DNA from 3 places in the Listeria sp. LM90SB2 genome. Region 2 is predicted to be linked to each of the others. Evidence: riboswitches for the same ligand, from Rfam matches in the RefSeq annotation. Region 2 holds a riboswitch; each other region holds the start of a gene.

Region 1 (5,359 bases), 1.4 Mb from region 2:
CACCGATTATAAGTGCAGACGAAGCGATTAGTTATAACCAGGGAAATACACGAACAGAAGCACAATTTCTGGCTGATATTCATGCAACAACAGATGAACCAGCAACGATTACAAGTGATTTTGCGGATCAAGTGAAATTTGATACACCAGGAGTCTACGCAGTCACATTAAAGGCAAACGATATTAGCGGAAACCAAGCAATACCAAGAACAGTAAATGTCACAGTTAAAGATGTCATTGCTCCAGTAATTACAGCAGATGAAGCGATTATTTACGAAAAAGGCATAACCAAATCTGCTACTGATTTCTTAACAGATGTGCATGCTGCTACAAACGATGGCTCGGCAATCACCTCTAATTTTGCAACGGTAGTAGATTTAAATAGACCGGGGGATTACGATGTCACACTTAACTCGACAGATGCAGGTGGCAATAAATCTGACCCAATCACCGTAACAGTTACCGTACGTGATACAACACCACCAGTTATTACAGCAGATACAACTATCACTTACGAAAAAGGAACCACGAAAACTGCAGCTGCCTTTTTAACGGATGTAAATGCAACAACGAATGACGGCTCAGCAGTAACTTCTAACTTCAACCCAAATAGTTTGAAGCAAGTAGGGACTTATCAAGTGACGTTAAGCGCTATTGATGAAAATGGGAACTATGCTTTGCCAGTCAAGGTAACTGTTATTGTGCAAGATACGCAAAAACCTGTAATATCATCTAGTGCCACAAGCATTACGTATGAACGCGGCGAAAAGAAACAAGAAACAGGATTCTTCCTAGATTTAGCTATTAAAACGGATGACGGCACACCAGTTACAAGTGATTTTGATACAGCGGTAAATCTGGATACAGCGGGAAGTTATACTGTGACGCTAAACGCAGAAGACGAAAGTGGCAATAAAGCAGATCCAGTCACTATTACCGTCATTGTCGCTGATACAGAAAAACCAATTATCACAGCAGATACAACGATAACCTACGCAAAAGGAACAACCAAAACTGCTGCTCAATTTTTAACAGATATCCACGCAACGACGAATGATGGATCAACCATCACGAGCAATTTTGACCCAACTGTCCTTACGCAAGAAGGAACTTACAAAGTCGTATTAAATGCAAAAGATGATAGCAACAACGAAGCAGATCCAGTAACTGTTACTATCACCGTGGTAGATACAAAAGGACCGATTATCAATGCATTAAATACAATCACCTATGAAAGAACTATCAATAAAAACGAAGCGGATTTTTTAGCAGATATTGAAGCAACTACAGATGATGGCTCTACAATAACAACGGATTTTAATAGTAAAGATCTTGATACGGTTGGTACCTACACAGTCACATTAAATGCAGAGGATGCAAGTGGCAATAAAGCAACGCCCGTAAAAGTGACAATGAAAGTAGAAGATAACATTCCTCCCATCATCACAGCTGACCAATCAATCACTTACGAAAGAGGCATTACAAAAACAGAGCAAGCATTCTACACCGATATTAATGCCGCAACAAGTGACAACAGCGCAATCAGCTCTGATTTTTCGAAAATCGATTTAACAAAAACAGGAAATTATGAAGTCTTACTCCAAGCAACGGATCAAAGTGGAAACAAAGCATTGCCACTTAAAATTAATGTGCTAGTTCAAGATACTATCGCTCCGGTTATAAAAACAACCAGCCGAGAAATAACAAACGAGCGTGGTGTACCAATGACCGAACAACAACTACTTGCAAGAATTGGCGCCAATACAGATGACGGTTCCAAAATAACCACCGATTATAACCCTGCAATTGTTAACACATCAGGGGATTATCTAGTTCATCTGTATGCTGTTGATGCCGCAGGGAACCAAGCCACACCTGTAGAAATTACTATTCATGTAAAGGATACTACCGCGCCAATCATTACGGCAGATAAGAAAATTAGTTATCCTGTTGGAACAGATAAAACGGTAACGGAATTTTTACAAGACATTCATGCTACAACGGACGATGGTTCTAAAATCACGACAGATTTCGATCCAAATATGTTGAAAACAAAAGGAACATATACTATCCACTTAAATGCAGTAGATGCAGACGGGAATAAAGCTAAGACAATCGATGTAAGCCTCACAGTAGAAGAGAAAGTGACGCCGCCGACACCACCGACACCAGATGATGGTGGAAATAATACGAATAACGGCAGCAATGGGACAAATGATAGAAACGCCAATATAACGGTAAATCCTACCAAGCAAAATACTACCGCTACAAATGAAAGCATCCCAGCATTAGGTGATACAACATCAACTATTCCAGTTATCGTAGGTATGTTCCTTTTAGCCACTTCACTTGTTCTTATTAGACGCAAATAAAAAAAGCTAGCGACAAACATGTCGCTAGCTTTTTAGGCTGTTTTAGCTTTTTTCTTTTGTTTAGGTTTTTTTGACTTTCTGGAAATAAAACGAACGAGGCTAATAATAAGAGATACAACATATTCACCGAATGAACCGATGAATATGGCAATAGCTATTTCTGTTTGGGACATCCCGCCGCCGTAAAAACTAATGAAAAATACCACACCACTTGCAATTAGTCCCATAGTTGCTAGGAAATATTTAAACCAATATAAACGAAAAACAAAATCAAATAAACATAAAACTGCTAAAAATCCAAGAAAAATAATCAAGGATAGTGGAATTAAACTCATAGTTACAATCTCCTTTAGTTAAGTAAAACATCTTTTTTATCCATCTATCATACCACAGGTTACAAATAATGATAAGTGAAAAAATAATGAACGCTAATTTTCAGCTAATTTTAGCGGATAGATGACTGTTTTATCATAACACAAAACCGAATTATTATTGCATCTGGCACCAGTTTATGGTATTCTATCTTAGAATTAAAATTTATCTCTTATCCAGAGCGGTAGAGGGACTGACCCTTTGAAGCCCAGCAACCTACACATATAAGTGAAAGGTGCTAATCTGTTGCAGGAGTATTATCTTCTGAACGATGAGAGCAAAGGTATAATTATAGCCTTTCTCTATTCGTGCGCGTTTTGTGCAAAATAGAGAGAGGCTTTTTATATGAGACGTATTTGGAGAGAATTGAAGGAGGAAAATAAATTGGCTAAGAACCGTCATCTATTTACATCAGAATCGGTTTCTGATGGACATCCAGATAAAATTGCAGATCAAATATCTGATGCAATTTTAGATGCAATTATTTCAAAAGATCCGGACGCACGTGTCGCTTGTGAGACTACTGTGACAACGGGTTTAGTATTAGTAGCAGGTGAGATTACCACCTCTGTTTATGTGGATATTCCTAAAATCGTGCGTGATACAATTAAAGAAATCGGCTATACACGTGCAAAATATGGTTTCGATGCAGAAACGTGTGCCGTTTTAACAGCGATTGATGAACAATCCCCAGATATTGCGCAAGGAGTCGACGAAGCACTAGAATCAAGAAGTGGTAAGGAAATCGATGCGGCTATTGAAGCAATCGGAGCGGGAGACCAAGGATTAATGTTCGGTTTTGCAACAGATGAAACAGAAGAATTAATGCCACTGCCAATCTTTTTAGCACATGGCTTAGCACGTAAGTTAACAGAATTACGTAAAACAAATAAATTAGACTACTTGCGTCCCGATGCGAAAACACAAGTAACGGTGGAATACGATGAATTTAATCAACCAGTTCGGATTGATACAATTGTTGTTTCGACGCAACATCATCCGGACATTACGCAAGAGCAAATCGCAAAAGACTTGCACACGTACCTTTTCCCAGAAGTGATTGATGCCTCTTTCTTAGATGAAGATACGAAATACTTTATTAATCCAACTGGTCGCTTTGTTATTGGTGGTCCTCTTGGCGATGCGGGCTTAACTGGGCGTAAAATTATCGTGGATACATACGGTGGTTATGCGCGTCACGGCGGGGGAGCGTTCTCCGGTAAAGATCCGACCAAAGTTGACCGATCGGGCGCTTATGCTGCAAGGTATGTAGCTAAAAATATCGTTGCTGCAGGACTTGCTAAAAAAGTAGAAGTACAAGTCGCGTATGCTATCGGAGTTGCTCGTCCAGTTTCCATTTCGATTGACACATATGGAACAAGTGACTATTCAGAACAAGAATTAATTGATGGCGTTAATGAGCTATTTGATTTACGCCCAGCTGGGATAATTCATATGCTTGATTTGCGTCGCCCAATTTATCGTCAAACAGCTGCATTTGGTCATTTTGGCCGTAGCGATCTTGATTTACCTTGGGAAAGAACCGATAAAGCAGAAGCCTTAAAAAAATTAATCGTAAAATAAGCTTAACCGAACATTTCTTGTAAGGAATGTTCGGTTTTTTTCTTTCCTAAACAGTGCAAAGAAAGTCTAGTTATGATATGATAGACGTTGTGAAAAAAAGATAAAATGATTATCTATATAGAGGAGAAATGTTACCATGTGTGGATTTGTAGGATGCGTACATGACCGCATTACAGAAATTACTGGCGCTGATAAAGAAACCTTTAGACAAATGAACAGTATGATTACGCACCGTGGGCCAGATGATGAAGGATACTTCACAGATGATCACGTGCAGTTTGGTTTCCGCCGTTTAAGTATTATTGATGTAGAAAACGGTCATCAACCGTTAACGTATGAAAATGAACGTTACTGGATTATTTTTAATGGAGAAGTTTATAACTATGTGGAACTCCGTGAGCAATTAGTTGCTGAAGGAATGACATTTGAAACCGAAAGTGATACCGAAGTAATTATCGCTACATATGCGAAATACAAAGAAAAAACAGCAGAACGTCTTCGTGGGATGTTTGGTTTCGTTATTTGGGATAAACAAGAAGAACTTGTTTACGGCGCACGCGACCCATTTGGCATTAAACCATTTTTCTATGCAGAAGAAGATGGCAAATTGTTCATGGGTTCTGAAAAGAAATCCATTCTACATGCTTTAAAAGAAAAAGAATTGGATGAAGTTTCATTACAAAACTATATGACTTACCAATTCGTTCCAGAACCAGATTCCTTAACTAAAAATGTAAAACGTTTAGAACCAGGACATCAGTTCACGAAGAAAATTGGTCAACCAATGGAAATTACTACTTATTGGAAAGCATCTTTTGCACCAGTAACTAAATCAGAAGACGCATGGATTAAAGAAGTGCGTGACGTAATGTACGATTCTGTAAAAATGCATATGCGCTCTGATGTACCAGTTGGTTCATTCCTATCTGGTGGTATTGATTCATCGATTATTGCTGCGATTGCTAAAGAATATCATCCTGCAATCAAAACATTCTCTGTTGGTTTTGAACGCGATGGTTTCAGTGAAATCG
Region 2 (5,359 bases):
GTCCATTGTTAGTGACCCATCTACTTCCATTAAATCTTCAAATTGGTACGTGTCTCCGATGTCTAAAACATCAATAATCGAGCGCCCATTCGCACTTTCATGTTTCACGCGAAGCATTTTTTCTGCTGGCGTATTAATGAGAATTACTTTCCCGCGGCGGTCTGTTGCAATTACGCCATCAGTCATATATGCGAGTACAGAGGATAACTTGCGCCGCTCCCCTTCAGTCATTGCTTGGGCTTCTTGGACTCGTTTTGTTAGTGTATTAAAAGAATCAGCCAGTTCACCAATTTCATCGACACCGTATACTTTAACTTTGCGGCTATAGTTGCCGCGAGCCATCGCATAAGCTTGACGTTTCATTTCGATAATTGGTTTAGTAATGGTTCTTGATAATAGAATTCCAAGGACGGCTGTAATAATCATCGCAATCAAAGTCCCTGTGATGAAAATGTTTGTAATATCATCAACTTGTTTATAGACACTTTCGATATCGGCGACAAGATAAATAGCCCCTATCACTTGGCCTTTATTTTTGATGGAGGATACGTTCACCCAAACGCGGTTATTTTTATTCGATTCGTCTTTATAGATTTTGTCCTCAGAAGTCGTTCCAAGTGATAATGTTCGTTTTACAAGTGGATCGTTGCTTTTTTGTCCAACAATTCCTTGGTTATTTAAATTAGATGTGCCGAGAATTTTCCCCTTGTCATCTACAATTCTTACTTCGATTAAATTGCTACTTGCGCGAGAATAATCGACTAAGAGTTCTCTAATATCATTTTGTAACTTGACGGAGTTGTCGCTATTTTTAATAATTTCTTCTCTAGCGTTATAATCTAAAAGCGTAATACTATTCGTAATAGAATCTTGAAAATTTTTCTCCAGTTGCCCTTCCAGCTCACGTACAAAATACGCGCCGATTACTTGCATTGCAACGATAATTAGTAGCAAATACATAATAACTAACTTAAATTGTACGGACTGAAAAAATCTCATTTTATGCATAAGTCTTTCTACTCCTATTCGGGGTAATATATTTAAATTAGTATACCATATGTTATGGTGTAGACGTATTGTTTTTCCTGTTAATTGGGTCGATTTATTTATAAAAATAGTACCTAAGTAAGCGAAAATACCCAAAAAAAGTGGTCACCGAATTTTTTTCACTTCGGCGACCACTTCTTGTTATTTATTCTTGTTCTGGATTGCGTAAATAATAGCCAACTCCACGTCTAGTTACTAACCATGCTGGGTGACTTGGGTTATCTTCAATTTTCTCACGTAAACGACGAACGGTAACATCCACCGTACGAACATCGCCGAAGTAGTCATAGCCCCAAACGGTTTGAAGTAAATGTTCACGTGTCATGACTTGTCCCATATGTTTTGCTAAATAATGTAGTAATTCGAATTCACGATGTGTTAGTTCGATTGTTTCTCCACGTTTAGAAGCCACATATGCATCCGGATGAATAATCAAAGAACCAATTTCTAGTTCGCTGTTTTCTTCTTCCTCGGCTGCATTTGAGCTGACTTGGCTGTGACGGCGCAAATTGGCTTTCACTCGAGCAATTAACTCGCGATTACTAAATGGTTTCGTTACGTAGTCATCTGCACCAAGTTCTAGTCCGATAACTTTGTCAATCTCTGAATCTTTCGCTGTTACCATAATTATTGGCATATCATATTTTTTACGTACTTCACGACATACCTCAATACCATCACGACCTGGAAGCATAATATCCAGTAAAATTAAATCTGGCTGAACTTCTTCTACAAGTTCTAACGCTTCATCGCCATCATAGGCGCAATATACATCAAAGCCTTCTTTATTTAGATTAAACTTAACTATATCCGCAATCGGTTTTTCGTCATCTACTACAAGAATTTTCTTTTCTGCCATTTTTTTACAGTCCTCTCATTCCTGGATTTCGCCGGCTTTAACCGGGACAGATACTTTTTATTTAATGCATAAAAATCTCACTAAACATTTTAAATTCTGGCCTGCCTTCATAAAACAACATGCTAAGAATAGACTTACTAACCAATTATAACACATCCCATTAATTATCTGAATTATTACAAGCGATTTTCTCTTAAAATTGGATAAATTGGCTACTGCTGTGTAACTTTATCGAACAAATGCAATTTGGAAACTCGCGTTACTGCTTCTTCCAAGCGCTCTTCATCCATTAAAAGACCTACGCGGACGTAACCTTCACCAAACTCCCCAAAGCCACTACCATCCGCAACGGCAACACTGACCTCTTCTAGCAGATAATCAGCAAATTCGCTACTTGTAAAATTTTCCGGGACTGGCATCCAAGCAAAGAACGAACCCGCCGGCGCAACTGCCTCCCAACCAATTTTCTTACAAGCAGAAATAAAGGCATCCCTGCGACTTTCATAACGAGCGGTTAATTCACCCACACAAGTCTGATCTCCTGTTAAAGCTTCGATTGCAGCATCTTGAATCCCTGGAAAAAGACTTACATACATATGATCTTGAATAAGATTAATAGCTTCAATAACTTCGCTGTTCCCAACTGCAAAACCAACGCGCCAGCCAGCCATATTATATGTTTTCGAAAGTGTATAAAGTTCAATTCCAACTTCTTTTGCACCGTTTGTTTCTAAAAAACTAATTGGTTTTTTACCGTCAAAGCCAATACCTCCATATGCGAAATCGTGCGCAACAACGATATTATGATTCTTGGCAAAAGCGACTGTTTCTTCAAAGAAATCTGCCGTAGCCACAGCGCCAGTTGGATTATTAGGATAATTTAAATACATTAATTCAGCTTTTTCAGCTATGTCTTCTGGAATTTTAGTGAAATCTGGTAAAAAATTATTTGCGGCAATAAGCGGCATTTTTTCAAATTGAACTTCACCTAACACTACTCCTGACAAATAATCAGGATAGCCCGGATCAGGTAAAAGCATCGTATCACCTGGATCCATCAAACACATCGGCAGCTCCACTAAACCTGTTTTTGTCCCAAACAAAATAGCTACTTCCGTGTTTGGATCAATTGTTACATTATATTCACGCGCGTAAAAATCCGCAGCGGCTTGTTTTAGTTCGTGTTTTCCTCGAAATAAAGAATATTTGTGGTTAAGTGGTTTTTCTGAAGCTGTTTTCATTGCTTCCACAATATGTTTGGGTGTTGGCTGGTCTGGGTTTCCTTGTCCTAAATTAATGACATCATGCCCTTCTGCCACCTTTTTTCCAACTTTTTCAACAAGGCTAGAGAAAAACTGATCTGGTAAATTTTGCAAGCGTTTGGAAATTTTCATTTTACACCCGTCCTTTTCAAGTTTCATTGATTAAAATAGTAAAGTTTTCTGAAGTATTTGTCCAGTATGATTTTTTTAAAACTTAAAAAAGCATTGACAAATTAAGGTAATGTGCGTATATTTTTAACTAACAGGTTTTTCTAAAATATTTTCTCTTATCGAGAGCGGCAGAGGGACTGGCCCGATGAAGCCCGGCAACCTAACTTTATTTAAGCGTAAAGTGAAGGTGCTAATTCCAGCAAAATGGTGTATTCCATTTTGGTAGATAAGAGGAGCTGGATATGTTCGACTTTCCACTTCTCTATTCTAAATAGAGAAGTTTTTTATTGTTTTCATGAATAAATCTGGATAATCACACAACATACTAGGGAGGAAAAAAGATGAGAAAATTAACAAAAGGGTTAGGAATTTTACTTGCATCAAGTCTTGTTTTAGGATTAGCAGCATGTGGAGGAGGCAGTGACGACAAAGCCTTAAGCACAGAAAAAATTACAATTGGAACAACAGCAGGACCTCACCAACAAATCGCTGAAGAAGTTCAAAAATTAGCGAAAAAAGACGGTCTTGAAATCAAAATCAAAACATTTGATGATTATAACACGCCAAATACAGCTTTAAATGATGGTGATTTGGATGCGAATAACTACCAAACAATTCCATTTTTAGAGCAACAAAAGAAAGATAAAGGCTACAAATTAGACGTTGCTTTTAAAACAGTAGCATTCCCAATGGGCATTTACTCCAACGATATTAAAGACTTGAAAAATCTTAAAAAAGGCGACAAAATTGCCGTTCCAAATGATCCAAGTAACGAATACCGTGGTTTAAAACTGTTTGAAGATGCTGGCGTTATTAAATTAAAAGATGGTGTGGAAGAAAAAGCAACGAAAAAAGACATTGCTGAAAACCCGCTTGACCTTGAAATCGTTGAACTTGAAGCTTCTCAAATACCTGCACAATTAGATGAAGTTGCAGCCGCAGCTATCAATACTAACTTTGCAATGGGCGCTGGACTTTCTATTAATAAAGATGCCATTTACCACGAACCTACAAAAGACAATCCATATCCAAACGTTTTCGTTGTTCGTAGTGCCAACAAAGACGATGAAGTCGTAAAAACATTAGAAAAATATTACCATTCAGATGAAGTAAAAGCATTTATTGAAAAAGAATTTAATGGGTCTGTAGTACCTGCATTCTAGGGAGTTGTTTTATTTTGATCGAATTACATCAAGTTTCAAAATCATTTAACGTAAATGGAAAAACCGTAGAAGCCGTCAAAAATGTTTCTATTACAGTAGAAAAAGGAGAAATTTTCGGTGTCGTTGGTTACAGTGGCGCCGGGAAAAGTACCCTTGTTCGTTGCATCAACCTGCTTGAACGTCCAGATGCCGGCCAAGTTGTGATTGATGGGAAGAACTTATCTACCCTATCAAGCAAAGAACTTCGTGTCGCTCGCCGGAAAATCGGCATGATTTTCCAAGGATATAACCTACTAAAAACCGCAACTGTCTATGATAACATTGCCAAACCATTAAAATTAGAAGGCGTTTCAAAAGACGAAATCGAGACGCGCGTAAATAAATACTTGTCAATTGTTGGCTTAGAGGATAAACGAAACAACTATCCAAGCCAACTTTCTGGCGGTCAAAAACAGCGTGTGGCGATTGCTCGTGCTCTTGCGCATGAGCCAGAAATTCTCTTAAGCGATGAAGCAACAAGCGCCTTGGACCCTGAAACAACAGAAGCAATTTTGCAACTGTTACTTAAAATTAATGCGGAACTCGGCATTACGATTTTCTTAATTACACATGAACTTGATGTCATTCAACGTATTTGTGACCGGGTTGCTGTAATGGAAAATGGTCATTTAGTGGAACAAGGTACGGTTCTTGATATTTTCACGAAAGCAAAACACGCGACAACCAAGCGCTTTGTGGGATCGGAAGCTAGTTTCGATATCCCGCAAGATTTGCTTGAAAAATATGTTGCGACTGGGAAATTGGTTTCTCTTCATTTTATTGGAGACGAAGCGGATGAACCTGCGCTCGCTCTTGTA
Region 3 (5,359 bases), 180 kb from region 2:
CAGGATTCATATCAGGCGTAACAAAAGAATTCACGGGATCCCCGGGCGCTAATTTTATAAGTGCAAACGAAATAATCGAGATAATAAATAGCATCGGAATAATTTGCAATACGCGTTTTATGATTGTTTTTAGCATAATTTATCTCCTATCTAAAACACTAAAAATGACAAGTAAAAACCTGAACCTGCCAAAAACAAGCATGGCAGGCCAGATTTTTTACGAATGATTTTTAATTATTATTCCGTTAAATATAGTTTAGAAAGATCACGGAACATGGTTACTGGTTGTGGTGTGGCAGCTTTTTGACCACCGTAACGGCTATCAAGAGCTAGCACTGCATTATCATAAGAAATTGGATAAATTACAGCGTCATCAGCAATGGTGTTTTGGATTTTTTCATAGATTTCTTGACGTTCTTTATCGTCTGCAGTTACAGCACCTTTTTCCCAAAGTGCATCTAGATCTTTGTTGTGGTAGTTCGAATAGTTATATGGCGCATCGCTTAGGTATAGGGATTTATACGCATCAGGATCGTTCCCCATGATATAACCATTTAGTGCGATAGAGTAGTCTGCGTTTTTGCGGTCAAGTGTGATGTTGCTTAGTGCATTTGGATCTGTTGGTTTCAAGTCAAGTGTCACGCCGATTTCTTTGTATTGTTGTTGCAAGTAAAGCGCGATACTTTCTTGTGATTTACTGTTGTTTAAATAGTAAACAGTTAGTTTTTGACTTGTATCAAAACCACTTTCTTTTACTAATTTTTTCGCTTTGGCAATGTCTTGGTCGTATGTTTCTACTTTATCCGTGAAATATTTTGTGTTTTCTGTTAGGAACGAGGAAGCTGGTTTTGCGTATTCATCTGAACCGTATGCAGCATCAATGATTTCTTCACGATCAAGCGCATAAGAAAGGGCTTGGCGAAGTTCTTTTGATTTAAGTGCTGGTTGGTTTTCGTTGAATGTTGCATAGCTTAAGCGATTTTCCGGGTAAGTGATAATGTTTACCGCGCTCGCTTTTTCTACTTTGTTTCTATCAGAAGGTTGAATGGATTTTAGGTTGATTTCGCCATTTTGCAGTGCTAAATTAGCAGCGTTTTGGTCTTTTGTGATTCGGAAAGTAACTTTATCCAATTTTGGTTTGCCGTCAAAATAGTCGTTGAATCGTTCTAGGGAAACATATTCGCCTGTTTTGTATTCAACAAATTTGTACGGACCTGAGCCGATTGGATTTTTGTTTTTATCACTTTTCTCGATGTTTTCTACCCCTTCAAAAATGTGTTTTGGAATTGGGAAGAAAGTTTTAATTGTATTTTCAAAGGCTGGAGCAACAGTTGGTAAAGTGAATTTCACCGTTGTGTCGTCTACTGCTTCTACTTTTACAGGTTTATCGTCAAAAACAAAGTTGCCGCGGTTCGGGCTGTTTTGTTTTGTATCTAAAATAGAATTTACAGTAAATACTACATCGTCTGCAGTTAAAGGTTTGCCGTCGTGCCAAGTTAAACCATCTTTTAGTTTCACAGTGTAAGTTAAGTTGTCATCTGAAATATCTAAGCTTTTTGCAAGTGCCGGTTTCCCGTCAACTTCCCAAAATAGCGGTGCGTAAACAGCTTGTTGAATCGTTAATGTTACACGGTCAGAAGCGTAGTTCGGATTGATAACTTCTGGATCCCCAGTAACGCCGATAATTAGAGAGCCGCCGTCTTTCGCTTTGCCTGAACCATTTGCTTTGTCTGAACTAGCGCCAGAGCCTCCGCAAGCCGTTAACACCAAGGCAAAAACCGAGATAACCGCTACTAATAAAAATTTCTTCATCTAACAAAAACTCCCCTCTTTAAGCGCTAAAAAATAACGCTTCCTCTGTTTTTTGGTCAGAATCGAAGCGCCTCATTAAAAGCTACTACTTATCTGCCAGAATATTACTTCTGATCGGAATTAGCATAGAACTTGCGCTCCGCTGCTGGGCTTCACTGGGCCGATTCCCTCCACCGCTCTTGATAAGAAAACGTAATACTATTATTCCTATAAGTTTACTGTGAATTAAAGATACACTGAAACAAAGCAGATGTCAAGAAGAGAAAACCGGAATTCTAAAATTTTTTATAAAAATAGACTAGGCATAAAACCTAGTCTACACTTCTTATTTTGCAGCTTGTACTTCTTGATATTCCGGCTTCTTAGCAAATTCTGCTTTCGCAAACGGACAAAGCGGAACAATTTTCTTTCCTTCTGTTTTCGCTTTTTCGACCGCACGTTTCACAAGTTCTTGCGCTATTCCCTGACCTCGAGCCGCATCATCAACGCCTGTATGGTCAATAATAAACATATCTTCCCCAGTTGGCACAAAAGTCACTTCACCAACCTCGACTCCTTCATCATTTACCGCATAAATTCTATTTTCACCGTTTTTATATTCCATCTGATATCCTCCTATTTTTCGATATATTGAAGCGCTCCACTCGGGCAAGTATGAATCACCCGTTTCGCTTCTTCTTTCGATACATTATCCGGCATAATCCATGGTTTTCTATCCAAATTAAAAAGTTCTGCGTTACCTTTTACACAATTACCCGAATGCTCGCAAATATTTGTATTAAAATAAATATCTACCTCCGCCCCGCGATACTTCCGGTAGCCACGTTCTAGCAATGTTTCTTCGTCCATCTGATTACCTCCTTCGCCAAAGTTTCTCTACCTTTCATCTATTCCACTCTTCCCCCAAAAGAAAACGTCCGAAAAAGCTCCCCCAATCATTGACTTTCCATCCAGTTATTGAAATAATAAAGATATTTTATAAATTCATTTAAAAATAGAAGAAGGAGTGGAAATAATGGCATTTTATTTTGAAGAACCGTCCCGCACATTTAGTGAATTTTTACTTGTCCCAGGCTACTCATCCGCTGAATGTGTTCCAACAAATGTTAGCTTAAAAACACCAATCGTAAAATTTAAAAAAGGGGAAGAATCTGCTATCACAATGAACATTCCGCTTGTTTCCGCAATTATGCAAGCTGTTTCTGATGATAATATGGGGATTGCGCTTGCGACAGAAGGTGGCGTATCATTCATCTTCGGCTCCCAGTCCATCGAAAGTGAAGCTGCAATGGTTTCTCGCGTGAAAAATCATAAAGCTGGTTTCGTTATTAGTGATTCCAACATCAGCCCTGACAAAACACTTCAAGACATCCTTAATTTAAAAGAAAAAACGGGTCATTCTACAGTAGCAGTTACAGAAGACGGCACAGCGCACGGTAAATTACTTGGAATCGTGACAAGTCGCGACTACCGCGTAACGCGCATGAGCCCTGATGAAAAAGTAGCAGATTTCATGACTCCTTTCGAAAAATTAGTTACTGCTAACAAATCGACCACTTTAAAAGAAGCTAACAACATTATTTGGGACAACAAATTAAATGCCCTACCACTTGTAGACGATAACGAGCACCTAGTCCATATGGTATTCCGCAAAGACTATGACTCTAATAAAGAAAATAAATTAGAACTACTTGATTCCTCCAAACGTTACGTTGTTGGAGCTGGTATTAACACGCGCGACTACGAAGAACGTGTTCCCGCTCTAGTTGAAGCTGGCGCAGATATTCTGTGTATCGATTCCTCTGAGGGTTACTCCGAATGGCAAAAACGCACACTTGACTACGTTCGCGGTAAATACGGCGATACGGTCAAAGTTGGCGCAGGGAATGTTGTTGACCGCGATGGTTTCCGTTATCTTGCAGAAGCTGGCGCAGATTTCGTTAAAGTTGGCGTTGGTGGTGGTTCCATTTGTATCACGCGTGAACAAAAAGGTATCGGACGCGGGCAAGCAACTGCACTAATTGATGTGGCTAAAGCACGCGATGAATATTTTGAAGAAACAGGTGTATATATTCCAATTTGTTCTGATGGTGGAATTGTTTATGACTACCACATGACGCTAGCTCTAGCAATGGGCGCTGACTTTATCATGCTTGGTCGTTATTTCTCTCGTTTTGACGAAAGTCCTACTAATAAAGTGAATTTAAACGGCACGTATATGAAAGAATATTGGGGTGAAGGAGCTAACCGCGCGCGCAACTGGCAACGTTATGACCTTGGCGGCGACAAGAAATTATCTTTTGAAGAAGGCGTAGATTCTTATGTTCCTTACGCTGGATCTTTGAAAGACAATGTTGCCATCAGCCTTAGCAAAGTACGCTCTACTATGTGTAACTGCGGCGCGCTCAATATCCCTGAATTACAACAAAAAGCAAAAATCACCCTTGTTTCGTCCACTTCTATCGTAGAAGGCGGCGCGCATGACGTGGTTGTAAAAGATGCTTCAAATAATTTAATCAAATAAAATAAAATTGGTTGGTGTGAATTTGGTAAATTACCATTCTCACACCAACCAATTTTTTATTTATACATCTTACACAAAGGAATATTTTTCTTTAATATCTTCCATCGGTAGTGGTCGACTAAAATAATAGCCCTGGAAATAGTCTACTTTCATTTCCCGTAATTTTTCGACTTGCTCCATGTCTTCTACGCCTTCTGTAACTACTTTCCCGCCTAAATCATGACACAAATTGACAATCGCTCGAATAATAATTTGTTGTTTTCGATCTGTTTTTAAAAGCGCGATAAAGGACATATCTGTTTTCACAATATCAATCGGTAAGCTGCGTAAATACGCAAGCGAACTATAACCTTTCCCAAAATCATCCATACTTACTTTGACACCAAGGTCTTTTATTTTTCGTAAGTTTTTATCCGCTATAGCTAGTTCCGTTATTTCGCCTCGTTCGATAATCTCTATTTCTAAGCATTCCGGATACTTTAAATGTTCTTTCACATAATCATGTAAAAAAGTCATATACGTACTGCTCGCTACATAATGTGCCGGAATATTAATCGAAATTGAAAAACGTCCTCCTAGCTGATTAATCTGTTTTATCGCTGTTTCAGCAACAAAATCTTGCATTTCCCGCGTTGCATTTAAAAGGACAATATCATCAAAGAAATCAATTGGAGCCAAAATGGTTGTTGCCGTTTTTAATCGAATCAAACCTTCAAAGCCAATAATTTTATTCGTTTTCGCGTCTACTTTTGGTTGATAATATAGCAAATAACTATTTCTCCTAATTGCATCCCATATTTCCGTACTTGAGATATCCATCTTATCCCTCCTTTTTCTCTAGTTTACCCTTTTTTCCATCGAAATGAAAATATAGCCAAATATTATCACTACATTTACACAAAATCCATATTTCCTATTGCTAGGGTGATTCCTCTTTGCTACAATTATAGCTAGGCACCTATGAGTTAGCGCTTACAAAATTGCCACTGGCGAAAAAAGGGAGAGTGTGAAAGTGAACAAATT

The links. Region 2 has a riboswitch for S-adenosylmethionine ahead of GL301_RS01560 (MetQ/NlpA family ABC transporter substrate-binding protein). Riboswitches for the same ligand answer to the same signal wherever they lie in the genome.
Region 1: another riboswitch for S-adenosylmethionine. It lies ahead of metK (methionine adenosyltransferase); the one in region 2 lies ahead of GL301_RS01560 (MetQ/NlpA family ABC transporter substrate-binding protein).
Region 3: another riboswitch for S-adenosylmethionine. It lies ahead of GL301_RS00740 (ABC transporter substrate-binding protein); the one in region 2 lies ahead of GL301_RS01560 (MetQ/NlpA family ABC transporter substrate-binding protein).

Annotation. Positions count from the first base shown of each region.
Region 1 is NZ_CP046449.1:1,712,104-1,717,462, reverse strand. Features, by position in the region: gene lapB (surface-anchored adhesin LapB) at 1-2,372, shown strand, start outside; gene GL301_RS08445 (hypothetical protein) at 2,405-2,707, opposite strand; SAM riboswitch class I at 2,914-3,022, shown strand; gene metK (methionine adenosyltransferase) at 3,129-4,328, shown strand; gene asnB (asparagine synthase (glutamine-hydrolyzing)) at 4,465-5,359, shown strand, end outside.
Region 2 is NZ_CP046449.1:319,800-325,158, reverse strand. Features, by position in the region: gene walK (cell wall metabolism sensor histidine kinase WalK) at 1-1,008, opposite strand, end outside; gene yycF (response regulator YycF) at 1,193-1,906, opposite strand; gene GL301_RS01565 (pyridoxal phosphate-dependent aminotransferase) at 2,119-3,300, opposite strand; SAM riboswitch class I at 3,453-3,572, shown strand; gene GL301_RS01560 (MetQ/NlpA family ABC transporter substrate-binding protein) at 3,681-4,502, shown strand; gene GL301_RS01555 (methionine ABC transporter ATP-binding protein) at 4,517-5,359, shown strand, end outside.
Region 3 is NZ_CP046449.1:141,423-146,781, reverse strand. Features, by position in the region: gene GL301_RS00745 (ABC transporter permease) at 1-136, opposite strand, end outside; gene GL301_RS00740 (ABC transporter substrate-binding protein) at 238-1,812, opposite strand; SAM riboswitch class I at 1,899-2,001, opposite strand; gene GL301_RS00735 (GNAT family N-acetyltransferase) at 2,138-2,416, opposite strand; gene GL301_RS00730 ((4Fe-4S)-binding protein) at 2,428-2,661, opposite strand; gene GL301_RS00725 (IMP dehydrogenase) at 2,828-4,336, shown strand; gene GL301_RS00720 (EAL domain-containing protein) at 4,406-5,155, opposite strand; gene GL301_RS00715 (bifunctional metallophosphatase/5'-nucleotidase) at 5,343-5,359, shown strand, end outside.